Regions from separate parts of the Bradyrhizobium genosp. L genome, predicted to be linked through region 4. Evidence: predicted binding sites of a transcription regulator. Region 4 holds the regulator's gene; each other region holds the start of a gene.
What was found. The regulator PhoB, encoded in region 4, activates phosphate uptake and scavenging genes when phosphate is short. The targets are predictions, from matches to a motif close to TGTCATNNANCTGTCAT.
Positions count from the first base shown of each region.

Region 1: the regulator PhoB is predicted to act here: its motif matches at 1,595-1,611, upstream of IC762_RS22755 (Orn/Lys/Arg decarboxylase N-terminal domain-containing protein).
Region 2: the regulator PhoB is predicted to act here: its motif matches at 1,993-2,009, upstream of IC762_RS01895 (DUF2794 domain-containing protein).
Region 3: the regulator PhoB is predicted to act here: its motif matches at 1,869-1,885, upstream of pstS (phosphate ABC transporter substrate-binding protein PstS).

Region 1 is NZ_CP061378.1:4,771,481-4,775,690, forward strand. It holds gene IC762_RS22745 (tetratricopeptide repeat protein) at 1-148, shown strand, start outside; gene IC762_RS22750 (acyl-CoA dehydrogenase family protein) at 359-1,516, opposite strand; gene IC762_RS22755 (Orn/Lys/Arg decarboxylase N-terminal domain-containing protein) at 1,655-4,012, shown strand; gene IC762_RS22760 (GNAT family N-acetyltransferase) at 4,031-4,210, shown strand, end outside.
Region 2 is NZ_CP061378.1:393,634-397,843, reverse strand. It holds gene IC762_RS01905 (ABC transporter permease) at 1-117, shown strand, start outside; gene IC762_RS01900 (Bax inhibitor-1/YccA family protein) at 351-1,139, shown strand; gene IC762_RS01895 (DUF2794 domain-containing protein) at 1,611-1,982, opposite strand; gene IC762_RS01890 (DUF1223 domain-containing protein) at 2,481-3,242, opposite strand; gene acnA (aconitate hydratase AcnA) at 3,403-4,210, opposite strand, start outside.
Region 3 is NZ_CP061378.1:7,362,652-7,366,861, reverse strand. It holds gene IC762_RS34960 (hypothetical protein) at 1-592, shown strand, start outside; gene IC762_RS34955 (tripartite tricarboxylate transporter substrate-binding protein) at 768-1,700, shown strand; gene pstS (phosphate ABC transporter substrate-binding protein PstS) at 1,964-2,974, shown strand; gene IC762_RS34945 (TetR/AcrR family transcriptional regulator) at 3,251-3,874, shown strand; gene IC762_RS34940 (hypothetical protein) at 3,878-4,141, shown strand.
Region 4 is NZ_CP061378.1:6,800,590-6,804,799, reverse strand. It holds gene pstA (phosphate ABC transporter permease PstA) at 1-560, shown strand, start outside; gene pstB (phosphate ABC transporter ATP-binding protein PstB) at 557-1,375, shown strand; gene phoU (phosphate signaling complex protein PhoU) at 1,480-2,196, shown strand; gene phoB (phosphate regulon transcriptional regulator PhoB) at 2,351-3,061, shown strand; gene IC762_RS32410 (GcrA family cell cycle regulator) at 3,237-3,752, opposite strand.

The DNA.
Region 1 (4,210 bases), 2.0 Mb from region 4:
CGGGCTGTGGCAAATCGAACAGGGCAACCGCGATCAGGCCGAATATCATCTGAGCCGGATCGCCGCGATCTGCGGCACCGACTGCACCGAGTATCGCACGCTGGCGGCCGCGCTCGAGAAACCGCCGGGGACGACGCTCGTCTATTGACGCGCGAACGGAGCCACATACTCCATTGTCGTCCTGGCGAAAGCCAGGACCCATTACCCCAGCCGCTTGTCGTTGCGCGACGCAGGGGCCACGATCCCGCGCACAACTAAAAACAGTGGTTATGGGTCCTGGCTTTCGTCAGACGACGCGCGTGGAGAGGCCGTGCGCCAACATCCATCACCGTCATCTTGAGCTCGGCGCTGCCACGCGTCAGAACCGCGTGGTGCCGAGCGGCAGGCCGAGGCTGACGCGCCCCGCCAGCGTGTAGCTGTTCGCCGTCATCGCCACGTGCTTGACCGCGGCCTGGACGTCGCGGATCGACCGTTCGAGCGTGCCGCTTTCGAAGATCGCCGCCGTCCCGGCCGGCGCCGCGATCATCTCGACGATCCGGGCGGCGCCTTCGGCTGCATTGGCGCAGGCGATCCGGAACGCGATCCGCGCCTCGAACAGGCGGTCGCCGGCGCTCTCGACCGCTTCCATCAGCTCCGTCATGGCCTCGACCAATAGCGCACGGGCGGACCGCAGCACGGCCAGTGCGCGGCCGACCAGCGACTGCACCAGTTCGCCGTCGCGCAGCAGGCCGCCGCCGCCGAGCCGCGGCTTCTTGGCCGCCAGCGCGATGAAGGCATCGAGCGCGCCGCGTGCGATGCCGAGCGGCACGACCGAGACCGTCCACATGAATGCCGATAGCCCCGGCAGGCGATAGGAAATGCCGGGTTGCGTCGGTTTGAAATCGACCAGCGGATGGATGTGGCTGAAGGGTACGAAAACGTCCGTCACCTCGAAGTCGCAGCTGCCGGTGCCGCGCAGCCCGGAGACGAACCAGGTGTCGTGAATGCGCACGTCGGAGCGGTCGACATAGCAGCACAGTGGCGGTCCGTCCTTGCCGTCGGTGCCCTTGACGCTGGCGAGCCCCATGAACTTGGTGGCGTGATGCGCGCCGCTGCCGAACGGCCAGCGGCCGCTGACCCTGTAGCCGCCCTCGGCCTCGACGGCCGTTCCGACCGCGCCGGTGGCGCTACAGACGAACGTCTGCGGATCGGCGGACCAGCTCCGCGCCACATCCTCCGGCAAATAGCCGCCGAGCCGGCTCATCCCGCCGCCGTTGCCGACCAGCCAGCCGACCGAGCCATCGAGCGCGGCGGCCGCCTCGACGATAGTCATGAAATCGAGCGGCGAGAATTCCGGGCCGCCGAGCGCCTTCGGCAGATACAGGCGAAACATTCCGGCCTCGGCCAGCGCCTGGAAGACGGGGTCGGAAAGCCTGCGGTCACGGTCGAATTGCGGACGTTGCTCGGCAATCAACGGAGCGAGCCGGTCGAGCGCGGCCAGATGATCGGCAACACGGCTGGCGGCAGGCATGTCCATGGCAGTTTCCTTCCCCGGAGCGAGGCAGCCGAATTCAACCCATCGGCGCAAATTTGACCATCACGCTTCTGGTCGCACCGTCATCCAATTGTCATGAATAGTGCCGACACGTCTGCCCGATACAGCTCGGGGACCCGCATGGACTATTTCAAACGCTTCAACTTCCTGTTCGCCGCGCCGGTGTTCGAGGCCGACGACCTCGAGGGCATCCGCTTCAACCAGATCATCAGCGAAATCGAGCGCTCCGGCTTCGAAGTGGTGCGTGCCCGCAAGCTGGAAGACGCCGAGATCGCGGTGCAGACCGATGCGGCGATCGGCTGCATGGTGGTCGACTGGGGCAAGAAGGGACTTGAGGGCAAGACTGCGGCGCTGATCAATCTGATGCGCCGGCGCGGCCTCGACTTCCCGATCATCCTCTTGATTCGCCGCAAGCGCTTCGAGGACCTGCCGGTCGAGGTGCTGGATTTCATCGACGGCTACGTGTTCCTGTCCGAGGAGACCCCGCCCTTCATCGCCAAGAACCTGATCTCCAGGCTGAAGCAATATGCCGAGAACCTGAAGACGCCGTTCTTCGGGGCGCTGGTCGACTATGCCGAGGAAGGCAACCAGCTCTGGACCTGCCCGGGCCACAATGGCGGCGTGTTCTACAGCCGCAGCCCGATCGGCCGGGTGTTCGTCGAGCATCTCGGCGAAGCCGTGTTCCGCGACGACCTCGACAATTCCGTGCTCGACCTCGGCGACCTCCTCACCCATGAGGGGCCGGCGCTGCGGGCGCAGAAGGAAGCGGCGAAGATCTTCGGCGCCGAGAAGACCTATTTCGTGCTCAACGGCACCTCGACCTCCAACAAGGTGGCGCTCGGCTCGCTGGTCACCGACGGCGACCTCGTACTGTTCGACCGCAACAACCACAAGGCCGCCCATCACGGCGCGCTCTTGATCGGCGGCGGCATCCCGGTCTATGTGCCGACGGTGCGCAACGCCTGGGGCCTGATCGGGCCGATGCGCTGGGACCTGCTCGACGAAGGCGCCATCCGCGACGCTATCCGCAAGCACCCGTTGGTCAAGGACGAGAACGCCTGGAAAAAGGAGCGACCGTTCCGCGTCGCCGTGGTCGAGGAGTGCACCTATGACGGCACCATCCACTCGGCCGAGATGATCCTCAAGCGCATCGGTCATCTCTGCGACTACATCCTGTTCGACGAGGCCTGGGCCGGCTTCATGAAATTCCACCCGATCTATGCCGGCCGCTTCGCGATGGGCTTGTCCGATCTCGGCCCCGAGGCGCCCGGCATCATCGCGACGCAATCGACCCACAAGCAGCTCGCGAGCTTCTCGCAGGCCTCACAGATCCACATTCGCGATCGCCACATCAAGGGTCAGAAGCGCCGCGTCGAGCACCGCCGCTTCAACGAAAGCTTCATGCAGCACGCCTCGACCTCGCCGTTCTACCCGATCTTCGCCTCGCTCGACGTCGGCGCCCAGATGATGAAAGGCCGCTCCGGCGAAGTGCTGTGGGACGATACGATCCGGCTCGGCATCGAGCTGCGCAAGAAGATCCGCGCCGTGAAGCGCGAGTTCGAGGAGAAGGAGACGCGCGCGGAGCGCCGCTGGTTCTTCGAGCCGTTCGTGCCGGATCGCGTCAAGATTCCCGATGTCGCCCGCGACGGCGGCGTGCACAACGTCGCCTGGGAGACGATCTCGACCGACCAGCTCGCGACCGATCCGTCGTACTGGCAACTGAGCCCGGGCGAGACCTGGCACGGCTTTCCCGATCTGACCGCGGGCTTCGCCATGACCGACCCCAACAAGCTGACATTGCTCACACCGGGCTTCGATCACGCAACCGGCGCCTATGCCGACCACGGCATCCCCGCGCCGGTCGTGGCGCAATATCTGCGTGAGAACCAGATCGTTGCCGAGAAGAACGATCTCAACTCCCTGCTCTTCCTGCTGACACCAGGCGTCGAGGCCAGCAAGGCCGGCACGCTGGTGTCAGGCCTCGTCGCCTTCAAGAAGCTGCATGACGACAACGCACTGATCGAGGATGTCATCCCCGAGTTCTTCCGCCGTCGCCCGCAACGCTACACCGGGGTTCGGCTGCGCGACCTCTGCGGCGACATGCATCGCTTCTTCCGCGACGGCGGCGTCAGCACCTTGCAGGCCAAGCAATTCCTGCCCGAACACCTGCCCGAGATCGCGATGTCGCCGCGCCAGGCCGCGCAGTACCTGATCCGCAACGACGTCGACTATCTGCCGATCGACGAGATTTACGGCCGCATCGCCGCGACCCCGTTCGTGGTCTACCCCCCCGGGATCGCCACCATCGTCCCCGGCGAGCGGCTCACCGAACGCAGCAAGCCGATGATCGATTATCTCAAGATGTTCGAATCGAGCTTCAACGCGTTCCCCGGATTCGAGGTCGAGGTCCAGGGCCTCTACAAGGAGATCGACGTCGCCGGTCGCGTCCGCTTCTATACCTATGTCGTGGCCGAGTGAGCGGACGGACGGCCCCTAATGGAGAATGATCACAAGATCACCATTCGTTCCTCGCGCGACAGCGATGTCGATGCGATGCTCGCGATCTACCGCCATCACATCCGTCACGGCGTCGAGGAGAGCGTCGACGACACCGGCACGCCGGAGCCCGACGATCTGCGCGACCGTCGCAAGAATCTGCGCAACACGCGGCTGCCG
Region 2 (4,210 bases), 990 kb from region 4:
GCCGGCAGCGCGGCGCTGGTCGTGATCGCGGCGCTGGTCGTCACGGTCGGTTTGGGGCTGGCGGGAACGCTATTGGCGTTGAATCAGAAGCCGGCCTCGGTGCTGCGAAATTTGTGACATTTTGTAGCAGCGTTAACGCCGCTTTTCCCTACAAATGCCGATCAGAGCGACATTCAGCCGCGCGTGGAAGCTTGCGTCGGATATGCTAATTTCCCACATATCGATCAGGTCGGATGGGCCGTTTGATGACACGGAATTAATCTTCCGCAAATCGCGCCATCTGAGATAGATTTACCACCGGCGCCGCAAATCCCTTGCGCTCCACCGGGACCAACCACGGGAATTCGACCATGTCGGACCTTGACCGCAACTATAACTCTCCTTTCGGGCGGGCCGCCGGGCGCATTGACGCTGCGGCCGTCGACGCCGGTCTGCGCGCCTACATGCTGCGCATCTACAACTACATGAGCATCGGCCTCGCCATCACCGGCCTGGCCGCCCTCGGTGTCTACATGGCGGCGGTGGGCGATCCGTCCACGGCCGTCGCGCACTTCGGCAAGGTGCCGCTGACGCAGTTCGGCTACGCGATGTTCGTCAGCCCGCTGAAGTGGCTGTTCATCCTCGCCCCTCTGGTGATGGTGTTCGTCATCTCGGCCGGCATCAACCGCCTGGCGCCTTCGACCGCGCAGATGCTGTTCTGGGTGTTCTCGGCGCTGATGGGCCTGTCGCTGTCGTCGATCTTCCTGATTTACACGCACACCTCGATCGTGCGCGTGTTCTTCATCACCGCGGCGACGTTCGGTGCGCTGAGCCTCTACGGCTACACCACCAAGCGTGACATGAGCGGCATGGGCTCGTTCCTGTTCATGGGCCTGATCGGCATCATCATCGCGAGCCTGGTCAACCTGTTCCTGGCGAGCTCGGCGCTGCAGTTCATCGTGTCCGTGGTCGGCGTGCTGGTGTTCGCCGGCCTCACCGCCTGGGACACCCAGCGGCTGAAGAACGACTACATCTACGGCTACGCCTCGCAGGGCGGCGTGGCGGCGGAGCGTGCGGCAATCACCGGTGCCCTCTCGCTCTACCTGAACTTCATCAACCTGTTCACGCTGCTGCTGCAGCTCCTCGGCCAGCGCGACTAACTCGCACGCGAGCGGATCGATCCAGGCCCTATCGAGACAAGCCCCGGCCTCACGGCCGGGGTTTTTCTTTTGCGCCATGCAAAGCACGGCGTCGCGCAATCCAGGGAGCTCTATCTTCTCCTTCCCCCTGAAAGGCAAGGCAATCGCATATGCCATGCGCGAAATCTGGCACTGACGTTCCCACATCGTCATGGCCGGGCTCGTCCCGGCCATTCACGTCTTCCCCGCCCTAGAAACGAAGACGTGGATGCCCGGGACAAGCCCGGGCATGACGAGTTTGTGGCGAGGGCCAGGACCACACCAACTGCGCCGAGTTCGCTGCGTGATCCCCATATGCGATAGCCCTACCCTGAAAGGGGGAAGGTCGGGATGGGGGTCAGCCACGGGCGACACTGTGCGCGGAAAGAGCAAATCCCCACCCGCTTTGCTCTGCCGAGCAAAGCGCCCTTCCCTTTTCAAGAGGAGGTGAAGTTAAACCACCGACAGCTTGCGATCGATCACGAGCAGCACGCGTTCGAGCTCGTGACCGCGGCGCAGGATCAGGCCGGTCGCCGAGATCACGCTGTACATGCCCTGCTTGCGCGCGAGCCGCGGATCCTTTTCGATCCGGTAGATCGGCATTTCCGACGCGCGGCGGAACACCGAGAACACTGCGCGGTCTTTCAGGAAATCGATCGCATAGTCGCGCCATTCACCATCGGCGACCATGCGGCCGTAAAGATTGAGGATGCGGTTGAGCTCAAGGCGATTGAACGTGACGCGGTTCGGTTGCGGGGCGGCGGCCGCTGGGCGCGCCACCGCGCGATTCCCGCTCGGGTCAGTATCCTCCGACATCAGACTCATCAGCGCCTCCTGTCATCCCGATGACATGATTGCGCTAAGCGGGTGGCGCCGCAAGGGGACATTCGCAATGCAACCAGACCTTAACTAAGGCCCGTTGCGGCCGATTGTCCGAAAATCGCTGATTCTGGAAAGAGTCACGGGAACGTTAGCGGAATCATATTGCTGCCCCACTTCCGCCAACCGCCCGCCCTGCTGCCCTGCGAAAAGATAATCCTGCGTTGGCCCGGTCCTTTCGGTTCCGGATTCCTCAGCCCCCAGCCCCCCGGGGCCGTCGGGATCGGGCCTGTTCGCAGGGGAGTTAATCCCAACACTGGGCCAACGAAAGTTGGTCCTTTTTGTTTTGGGGCCTGCTTTCGATCAACCGCGATCGACGCGCACGCGACGGCTCGCTTTCGTTTCAATCCATGTCTGGATGTTCGTCCCTCGCCGCGAGGGCGACGACACGATAGCGCGTGTGGCTACACCCGCCGGGCCGGCGCAGCTCGCGCAGTGGCGATGCTAGTGGAGCGACGTGAATGCGGCGCCGAGCATCGGGCCCGGCTTGTCGCGATTGCCGTCCTGGACATAGACCGCCGCGGCATCGACGCCATCACGCGTGATGTTCTCGAGCGGCACAGTCCAGCTGCCGGACGAACCGTTCCAGTCACCGACCTTCAAGAGGTTGCGCACCACGTTGTGGTAGGTGACTTCGCGGCCGCGGTTCTCGCCACGTCCGATCGAGATCGCCACCGCCTTCGAGATCGAACAGATCCACACCTCGCCGCGCGATGCCGCGGGAGATTTGGACGCCGCCACCGAGACATTGATCTGCTTGCCGGTCAGCGTCATCGTCACCGGCACCGACATCACACCGGCGCTGCCGTCGGTGTCCTTGATGGCGCTTTCGATGCTGGCCTTGTCGCTGCCGATCACATGCGCCGAGCCGTTGATCACGGCCTGCGGCGTGTAGACGTCGCGGTCGCCACGCATGTGCGAATAGGCTTTCTGACGCGCGCTGAATCGGGAATCGGCCAGCGTGTCCTTCCAGCCGAGATAATCCCAATAGTCGATCGGCATGCTCAGCGCGATCACATCGGGATCCTTCGCAAGCTCGCCGATGACCTTGTCCGCGGGCGGACAGGACGAGCATCCCTGCGAAGTGAAGAGTTCGACGACAGCACGCGGATCGGCGTGCGCGGGGCGGATGATCGCGATGATGGCGCAGATACCGAGTGCGCTCGACCATTGCGAGATACGATTATAGGCCATCATCGCTGTCATACTGCGAACCAGTCGTGATGATTTCCATCCGTAATTGTACGGAGCATGAGTTTGTCCTTGAACTGCGTGCCCCACAACGCAAGAAAGCGGCCTTTTTCATAGGCCGCCTTCTTTTTAGCCGCTACTCACTAAGCAGTGAGGCAATGATCACAAACTCGCGTTAAGCCGCGAGTTTGCGCAGCACATAATGCAGGATGCCGCCGTTACGGTAGTAATCGAGCTCATCCAGCGTATCGATGCGGCAGAGCAGCGGGACATCCTTCTTGGCCCCGTCGCCGGACACGATCTCGGCGGTCAGGGTCTGGCGCGGCTTCAGGTCACCCTGCAACCCGCGGATCGTGACCTTCTCGTCGCCCTTCAGGCCGAGCGACGACCATGACGTGCCGTCCTGGAAGGTGAGCGGAAGCACACCCATGCCGACCAGGTTGGAGCGATGGATGCGCTCGAAGCTCTGGCAGATCACCGCGCGCACGCCGAGCAGGCGCGTGCCCTTCGCCGCCCAGTCGCGCGACGAGCCATTGCCGTACTCGGCGCCGGCGAACACCACCAGCGGCACGCCCTCTTCCTGATACTTCATCGCGGCGTCGTAGATCGACATCTGCTCGCCGTCGGGCCAGTGCTTGGTGAGGCCGCCTTCCGGAATATTGCCGTCGGCACCCTTCAGCATGAAGTTCTTGATGCGGATGTTGGCGAAGGTGCCGCGCATCATCACTTCATGGTTGCCGCGCCGCGTGCCGTACTGGTTGAAGTCGGCGGGACGCACCTGATGCTCGCTGAGGAATTTGCCGGCGGGCGAGGTCAGCTTGATCGAACCGGCCGGCGAGATGTGGTCGGTGGTGATCTTGTCGCCGAACATCGCCAGGATGCGCGCGTCGACCACGTCCTTGATCGGCTCGGGCTCCTTCTTCATGCCGTCGAAGTAGGGCGGGTTCTGCACATAGGTCGAGCTCATGTTCCAGCGATAGGTC
Region 3 (4,210 bases), 560 kb from region 4:
CTATCTGCTGTGCGGGCTCAGCCGAACCAATGTCGCGATCGGGCTGCTGGCGCTCGCATCCGTCAGCGCACTGTTCTTCGCCGCGCAGTTCTGGGGCACGATGCCGCTGCCGGAGGCCGACTTCGTGCGCTATTTGCAGGGGCGGATGGCCGATCCCTCCCGCACCAGCCTGCTGCAGTTCAGCTACATCTGGTACCAGCCGTTGTCGAAGGAGATTGCCGACACCTGGGAGATGATGCCGCACAATATCCTCGGCATCCCCGTCTTCGCGCTGCTGATCTGGCTGCATGCGCCGCTCTGGCGCTATTTCGCGGACCTGATCCGCTCGCTTGCCGCGCCGATCCAGAGGCGCCTCGTCGTGGTGGCGCTGATCGGCGTCAGCCTCGGCTATCTCGTGATGTTCGCCATGGTGTTCGACTATTCGCGCTGGATCTCGAACTGGGCGGTCTGCATGTTCCTGCTGCTGCACGCCGTGAAGATGCTGCCGGCGGCGCGAGACGTTTCGCCGATCCCGAGTCTCGATCGGAAGACCATGATCTTCGGCTGGGTCAACACGCTGATCCCGCGCGTCGGCATCGTGCGGCCGTTCTGATTGCAGTTGCTCCCCGCGTCGCCACGGGCGACGAATAGTGTTAGCGATGGCGTGACCCGATCAGGTTGCGCCGCGCTTTGGCGTCGACCCAATGACGTCGGGGCAATCGAGGAAACGCATCTTGCCAAAGATCTCTCGCCGACCGTTTCTGAAAGCCGCGCTCGGCGCCGCCGCGCTGCCGTTGGCCTCGCTCGGCGCGCGTGCGGAAACGCTGGCGCGTCCCGTCACCATGATCGTGCCGTTCGCCGCCGGCGGGCCGACCGACGTGCTGGCGCGGATCCTCGCCGAATATATGCGCAACTCGCTGGGGCATCCCGTCGTGATCGAGAATATCACCGGCGCCTCCGGCACGGTGGCGGGCCTGCGGGCGGCGCGCGCGGCGCCGGACGGTTCGACGATCACGATCGGCCATTGGGGCACGCATTGTCTCAATGGCGCGATCTATCAGCTGCAATACGACGTGCGCGAGTTCGAGCCGATCGCGCTGATCGCGAGCGGCCCGCAACTCATCATCGGACGGCCGGATTTGCCGGCGCAGAATCTCAAGGACCTGGTCTCGTGGCTCAAGGCCAATGCGGACAAGGCGACCTCGGGCACCGCTGGGCCGGGCTCCGGCGCGCATGTCGCCGGCGTGTTCTTCCAGCAGTTGACGCAGACGAACTTCTCCTTCGTGCCGTATCGCGGCGCCGGGCCCGTGCTCAACGATCTGATGGCCGGCCATATCGACGTCATGTTCGACCAGGCCTCCAACTCACTGCCGCAGGTCAAGAGCGGCACGGTGAAAGCCTTCGCGGTGACCGCGCCCGCGCGGCTTGCCGCGGCGCCGGAGATTCCGACCGTCGACGAGGCCGGCGTACCCGGGCTCTACATCGCCTATTGGCACGGCATCTGGGCGCCGAAGGGCACGCCGCCGGAGATGGTGTCGGTGCTGTCGAAGGCGGTGATGGCGGCGCTCGCCGAGCCCGCCGTGCGCGCGCGCTTTGCCGAGCTCGGCCAGGACATTCCGCCGCCGGACAAGCAAGGCCCCGCCGCGCTGCGCAGCCATCAGACCGCCGAGATCGACAAATGGTGGCCGATCGTCAAGTCCGCCAACATCAAGGCCGAGTAGGCGGAAGGTAGCCGGCTGTGCCGACACGGCGCCGGCGGATACCGTCTGCGTCGCGGTCGATGGATTTTTGATTCCTGGTTGCAGCCGTCCGATCGGCATCAAGGAGTTGGCGAACAACGCTTTCGCGGGCCTTCGAACTTTCGAAGTAGGCCGAAGGTCAAGCGCCTCCGTCATCCCTTTGTCATGGGCATTCGAAACAACGTGCCGCTGCTGTACGAGCGCATCCAACACGCGAACCTCTCGCGTTTCCCACGGAGATCAGCATGAAATTCGTCAAGACGATCGTGGCCGCCGGCCTGGTGGCCATGGCCTCGCCGAGCTTTGCGACCGATATTACCGGCGCCGGCTCGACCTTTATCTTCCCCGTCCTGTCGAAGTGGGCCGATGCCTACAAGAAGGACGCGGGCAGCGGGGTGAACTACCAGTCGATCGGCTCGGGCGCCGGCATCAAGCAGATCCAGGCCAACACCGTGACCTTCGGCGCGACCGACGCGCCGCTGAAGTCGGATCAGCTGCAGAAGGACGGCCTCTCGCAGTGGCCGATGATCATGGGCGCGATCGTGCCGGTGGTGAACCTCGAGGGCGTGAAGGCCGGCGAACTTGTGCTCGATGGCGAGACGCTCGCTAATATCTTCCAGGGCAAGATCACCAAGTGGGACGACGCCGCGATCAAGAAGCTGAACCCGAAGGCGAAGCTGCCGTCGGAAGCGATCTCGGTGGTGCATCGCGCCGACGGCTCGGGCACGACCTTCAACTTCACCGACTATCTCTCCAAGGTCAGCGCGGACTGGAAGGGCAAAGTCGGCTCCGGCACCGTGGTCGAGTGGCCGGTCGGCGTCGGCGCCAAGGGCAACGAGGGCGTTGCCGGCAACATCGCGCAGGCCAAGAACTCGATCGGCTATGTCGAGTATGCCTATGCCAAGCAGAACAAGCTGACCTACACGGCGCTGATCAACAAGGCCGGCAAGACCGTGCAGCCGACCAATGACGCATTCCAGGCCGCGGCCTCCAATGCCGACTGGACCAACGCGCCCGGCTACTACCTGATCCTGACCGACCAGCCCGGCGACAAGTCCTGGCCGATCGTCGCCTCGACCTTCATCCTGCTGCACAAGGATGCGACCGACAAGGCGGCCGCGAAGGAAGCGCTCAAGTTCTTCAAGTTCGCCTTCGAGAAGGGCGGCAAGAGCGCCGAAGAACTCGATTACATCCCGATGCCCGACAGCGTCGTGAAGCAGATCGAGAAGACCTGGGCGGCTGACATCAAGAGCTAAGTCACTCCTCACTGAAAGCTCGCGACTGCATCAAGCCGGCGTCGGACGACGCCGGCTTTTTGCTTTTGGGCACCCCGCGGTATCGCGGCGATTCTCACGCCACCGGTCATAGCTAAATTTAAGTAATTGATTCAAAATAGTTTTTCTGAATTCCGCCTCCAGGCTCCGCCTCTTGCGACAGAGCATTGCGCGCTTATATGTACAATCGAACATATTATGAGCGCGATGACTGACACCACCAAAATCACCCGGCCAAGAGGGCGCCGAAGCAAGGACATGCCCGATGGCCGCCAGGCGTTGCTGCTCGCGGCGACGGAGGCCTTTGCCGGTCTCGGCTTCGACGGCGCCGACCTGCGCAGCATCGCCACTGCGGCGAATGTCAGCCCGAACCTGGTCCGCGTCCATTTCGGCAACAAGGCCGCGCTCTGGGAGGCCTGTCTCGACCGCATCATCGCGAGCGCGACCCCTGCGATCGCCGACATTGCGAACGTCGCAAACGATGCTGGCCGTCCGCTCGGCGATCGGCTGCGCGACGTCATCATCCGCGTCGCGACGTTCTATGCCGCCTATCCGCAGGCCAAGAATTTCGCGGTCCGGCACGGCGCCGAGGCGCCGGAGCGGACCGCGCAGGTGACCGAGAAGCTGCTGCGTCCGGCCTACGAATCGGTGCGCGAACTGCTGCAGGCCGGCATCGCCGCCGGCATCGTTCGCGCCAGCCATCCGGCGCTGTTCTTCGGGCTGCTCAATGCCGCGCTCAATCCGCCGCCGACATTTCCGATGCTGCTGACACGGATCGCGCCCGAGATCGATCCGAAGGCGTCGTGGACGCTCCTGATCGACACCGCGATCGCAACCCTGCTGCACCTCCCCCAAGACACCAACCTGACTGTGAAAGAGTGATCCATGAAACGTCGTCTTGCCCTCGTCGTCATCGCCGCCACCATCGCACCCGCGATGACTTCAGCGTTTGCCCAGTCCGGGCCGAGCGAGGCCGTCCAGCGGCAAGCCTGCATGGGCGATGCGATGCGCCTGTGCGGCGCCTACATTCCGGACCGCAACCGGATCAGGGATTGCATGGCCGCGCAGGTCGACAGCCTGAGCCCGTCGTGCCGCGCGGTGTTCGATGCCTCCACGCAAGCCGAGCGCACGCCGTCGCGGCCGCATTGATCACGCGCGCGACAGCATCGCGTCGGTGATCGCCGTTGCCGGCCTCGCCCGCGCGGCTTGATGCATCGA
Region 4 (4,210 bases):
ACGGCAAGCATGACAAGCTCACCTCGGTGATCCGCTTCATCAACGACATCCTGCTCAGCGCGCCCTCGATCATCATCGGCCTGTTCGTCTACGGCGCGGTCGTGGTGCCGATGCGCGGCTTCTCGGCGATCGCCGGCGCGCTCGCGCTTGCCGTCATCGTCATTCCGGTGGTGGTACGCACCACGGAGGACATGCTGCTGCTGGTGCCGAATCCGCTGCGCGAGGCGGCCTCCGCGCTCGGCCTGCCGCGTTCGCTGGTGATCAAGCGCATCGCCTATCGTGCGGCCCGATCGGGCCTGATCACCGGCGTGCTGCTGGCGACCGCGCGCGTCGCCGGCGAGACCGCGCCGCTATTGTTCACCGCGCTGTCGAACCAGTTCTTCAGCTGGGATCTGACCAGCTCGATGGCCAACCTGCCGGTCACCATCAACAACTTCGTGCAAAGCCCCTACGCCTACTGGAAAGAGTTGGCCTGGAGCGGCGCATTGCTGATCACCATCACCGTGCTCGCGCTCAATATCGGCGCGCGCGTCCTCGGTGCCGAAAGGGCCGCAAAATGACCGAACTTTCCATGTCGACAACCGCCACCAGCCAAGTTCCGCAGGTGCCGCTGCCGGAGGCGCCGCCGAAGGTCACGGTGCGCAACCTCAACTTCTACTACGGCGAGCACCACGCGCTGAAGAACATCAACCTGACGCTCGGCACCAACCGCGTCACGGCGTTCATCGGCCCGTCCGGCTGCGGCAAGTCGACCCTGCTGCGCATCTTCAACCGGATGTACGACCTCTATCCGGGCCAGCGCGCGGTCGGCCAGCTGATGCTGGACCAGACCAACATCCTCGATCCCAAGCTCGACCTCAACCTGCTGCGCGCGCGGGTCGGCATGGTGTTCCAGAAGCCGACGCCGTTCCCGATGACGATCTACGAGAACATCGCGTTCGGCATCCGCCTCTACGAGAAGATCTCGAAGAGCGAGATGGACGACCGCGTCGAGAAGGCGTTGCGCGGCGGCGCGCTGTGGAACGAGGTCAAGGACAAGCTGAACGCGTCGGGCCTGTCGCTCTCCGGCGGCCAGCAGCAGCGCCTTTGCATCGCGCGCACCGTCGCGGTGCGCCCCGAGGTCATTCTGTTCGACGAGCCGTGCTCGGCGCTCGATCCGATCTCGACCGCCAAGGTCGAGGAACTGATCCAGGAACTGTCCGAGGACTACACGATCGCGATCGTCACCCACAACATGCAGCAGGCGGCGCGCGTCTCCGACAAGACCGCCTTCATGTATCTCGGCGAGTTGATCGAGTTCGACGACACCAACAAGATCTTCACCTCGCCGAGCGATCGACGCACCCAGGACTACATCACCGGCCGGTTTGGCTAGCGCACGATCCGGAACGCCGTGGACCGGCTTTCCGATGACATCATGCTCAAACAGGGACATGAGATCATGGTCCGGCATGGATCATGGTTGAAGGAGACCAAGCGATGGCTTCTGAACATACCGCCAAGGCATTCGACAGCGACCTGCAGGAACTGACCCGCCTGGTCGCCGAGATGGGCGGCCTCGTCGAACGCATGATCACCGAGTCCGTGGACGCCCTGATCCGGCGCGACGTCGCGCTCGGCAAGCGCGTGGTCGCCGCCGACATCGAGATCGACAATTTGCAGCGCGTCATCGAGGAGCGCGCGGTGTTGACCATCGCGCGCCGCCAGCCGATGGCGATCGACCTGCGCGAGATCGTCGGCGCGATGCGGGTCGCCACCGACCTCGAGCGGATCGGCGACCTCGCCAAGAACATGGGCAAGCGCGTTGCCGCGCTGGAGAGCGATTTCCAGCCGCTGAAGCTGATCCGCGGCCTCGAGCACATGACCGACCTCGTGCTGTCGCAGGTCAAGTCGGTGCTGGACGCCTATGCCGCGCACGATCTGCCGGCGGCGATGAACGTCTGGAAGGGCGACGAGGAGGTCGATGCGATCTGCACCTCGCTGTTCCGCGAGCTGCTCACCTACATGATGGAAGACCCGCGCAACATCTCGTTCTGCATCCATCTGATGTTCTGTGCCAAGAACATCGAGCGGATCGGCGACCACGCGACCAACATTGCCGAGACCGTGTTCTACATGATCGAAGGACAACAGATCACCGACAAGCGTCCCAAGGGCGACATGACCAATTTCGCCACCACGGTGCCGGGTAACTAGAGCATGATCCGGAAAAGTGTGAAGCGGTTTTCCGAAAAGATCATGCTCAAACAAAGAGCTAAAGCGCGATGACGATTCAACCCAATCTCATCGCGCTTTAGCGTTTCGGTTGGCGTCCGGGTAACGGATCATCCCACAGAGAGAACTTAGACCGATGAGCGCACGCATTCTGGTAGTCGAAGACGAGGAGGCGCTGACGACGTTGCTGCGCTACAACCTCGACGCCGAGGGCTACGATGTCGAGACGGTCGGGCGCGGCGACGACGCCGACACCCGGCTGAAAGAGCGCGTCCCCGATCTCGTGGTGCTCGACTGGATGCTGCCGGGCCTCTCCGGCATCGAGCTGTGCCGCCGCCTGCGGGCGCGGCCCGAGACCAAGCAGCTGCCGATCATCATGCTGACCGCGCGCGGCGAGGAGAGCGAGCGCGTGCGCGGGCTCGCCACCGGCGCCGACGACTACATCGTCAAGCCGTTCTCGGTTCCGGAGCTGCTCGCCCGGGTCAAGGGCCTGCTGCGCCGCGCCAGCCCGGAGCGGCTCGCAACCGTCCTGACCTATGGCGACATCGAACTCGACCGCGAGAAGCGCCGCGTCGCGCGCTCTGGCCGTCCGATCGATCTCGGGCCGACCGAGTATCGCCTGCTCGAATTCTTCCTCGAACATCCCGGCCGCGTGTTCAGCCGCGAGCAGTTGCTCGACAGCGTCTGGGGCCGCGACATCTACATCGACGAGCGCACCGTCGACGTGCATATCGGCCGCCTGCGCAAGCTGCTCAATCCCGGCCGCGAGCAGGACCCGATCCGCACCGTCCGCGGCGCCGGCTACGCGCTGGACGACCGTTTTGCGAAGGCCGAGCCGCAGCCGTAAGGCTGCGTGCGGCTAAACCGCACAAACTCCGTCGTCCCGGCGAAAGCCGGGACCCATAACCACAAATCTTGATTGTTTGAGCGCGCTGTGGCCGCAGCCTCGGCATAACCACATGCGCCGGTGGTTATGGGTCCCGGCTTTCGCCGGGACGACGTCATCAATGTATCGCTTGCGATTACTTGAGCTGCGGCTTGTTCGACGGCGATCGGCGACGATCGGCAGCCGGCTGATAGGCGATGCGCGAGTGGTGGGCGCAATAGGGCAGGCCGCCGAGCGCCTTGCCGCCGCAGAAGAAGAAATCCGGGCTCGAGGGATCGCCGACCGGCCAGTGGCAGGTCGCCTCGTTCAATTCCAGCAGCGACAGCCGCTGGCTCATCGGCACCACGTTGTCGTAGGCGATCGGATCCGGCTCCATCTCGACCTCGAAGGCGTGCGCCAGCGCGGTGTTGCCGCGCGAGACCGGGCGCGACACCCGCATCATGTGCTGGGCGGGGCGGGCCTTGCGTGGCCGCGGCGCCGCCGTCGAGGGTGCCTTGGCGCGGCCGGACAGGCCAAGCCGGTGCACTTTGCCGATCACGGCGTTTCGCGTCACATTGCCAAGTTCGGCTGCGATCTGGCTGGCCGACAGGCCGGATTCCCAGAGCTTCTTCAGCTGCTCGACGCGATCGTCGGACCAGGTCAATACCGTCATCGCATTCTTCCCTTCGCGGTGCGCCGGCCAGTCATCGGGGCGGCGCTGCGGGCCAAAATCGTCGTAAAAATCCCTGCGGTCAGAATCCCTTAACCCTCGCCGGGCGCTGTTGCGCCTGAACGTTCACGCGAGAAACAAAGGCTACTTAAAGGGGTCCAGTACTGCCGCACGAGATGTCGTACCCGACAGGCCAAACGCTACAATATGGCGTGACTCTGGCGCAAGAGTCCGCGGCCGCGCGTCCACATGTTCCCACACAGTTAAGCATTGCAGTGCGGTTTTTCCACCGCACCGGACTATCCCGGATTGCGCGCGTCTCGCTTCGCCGGGCAGTCGCCTCGGGGCGATTGACACGGACCGGCCGCAGCATAGAATGCCTGCCACGTGCCGCCCGCAAAGCGGCACGTTTTGTTTTCCGAAGCTGGCCGTTGCTGCGCCGGCGTCAAGGCGCGCGGCAA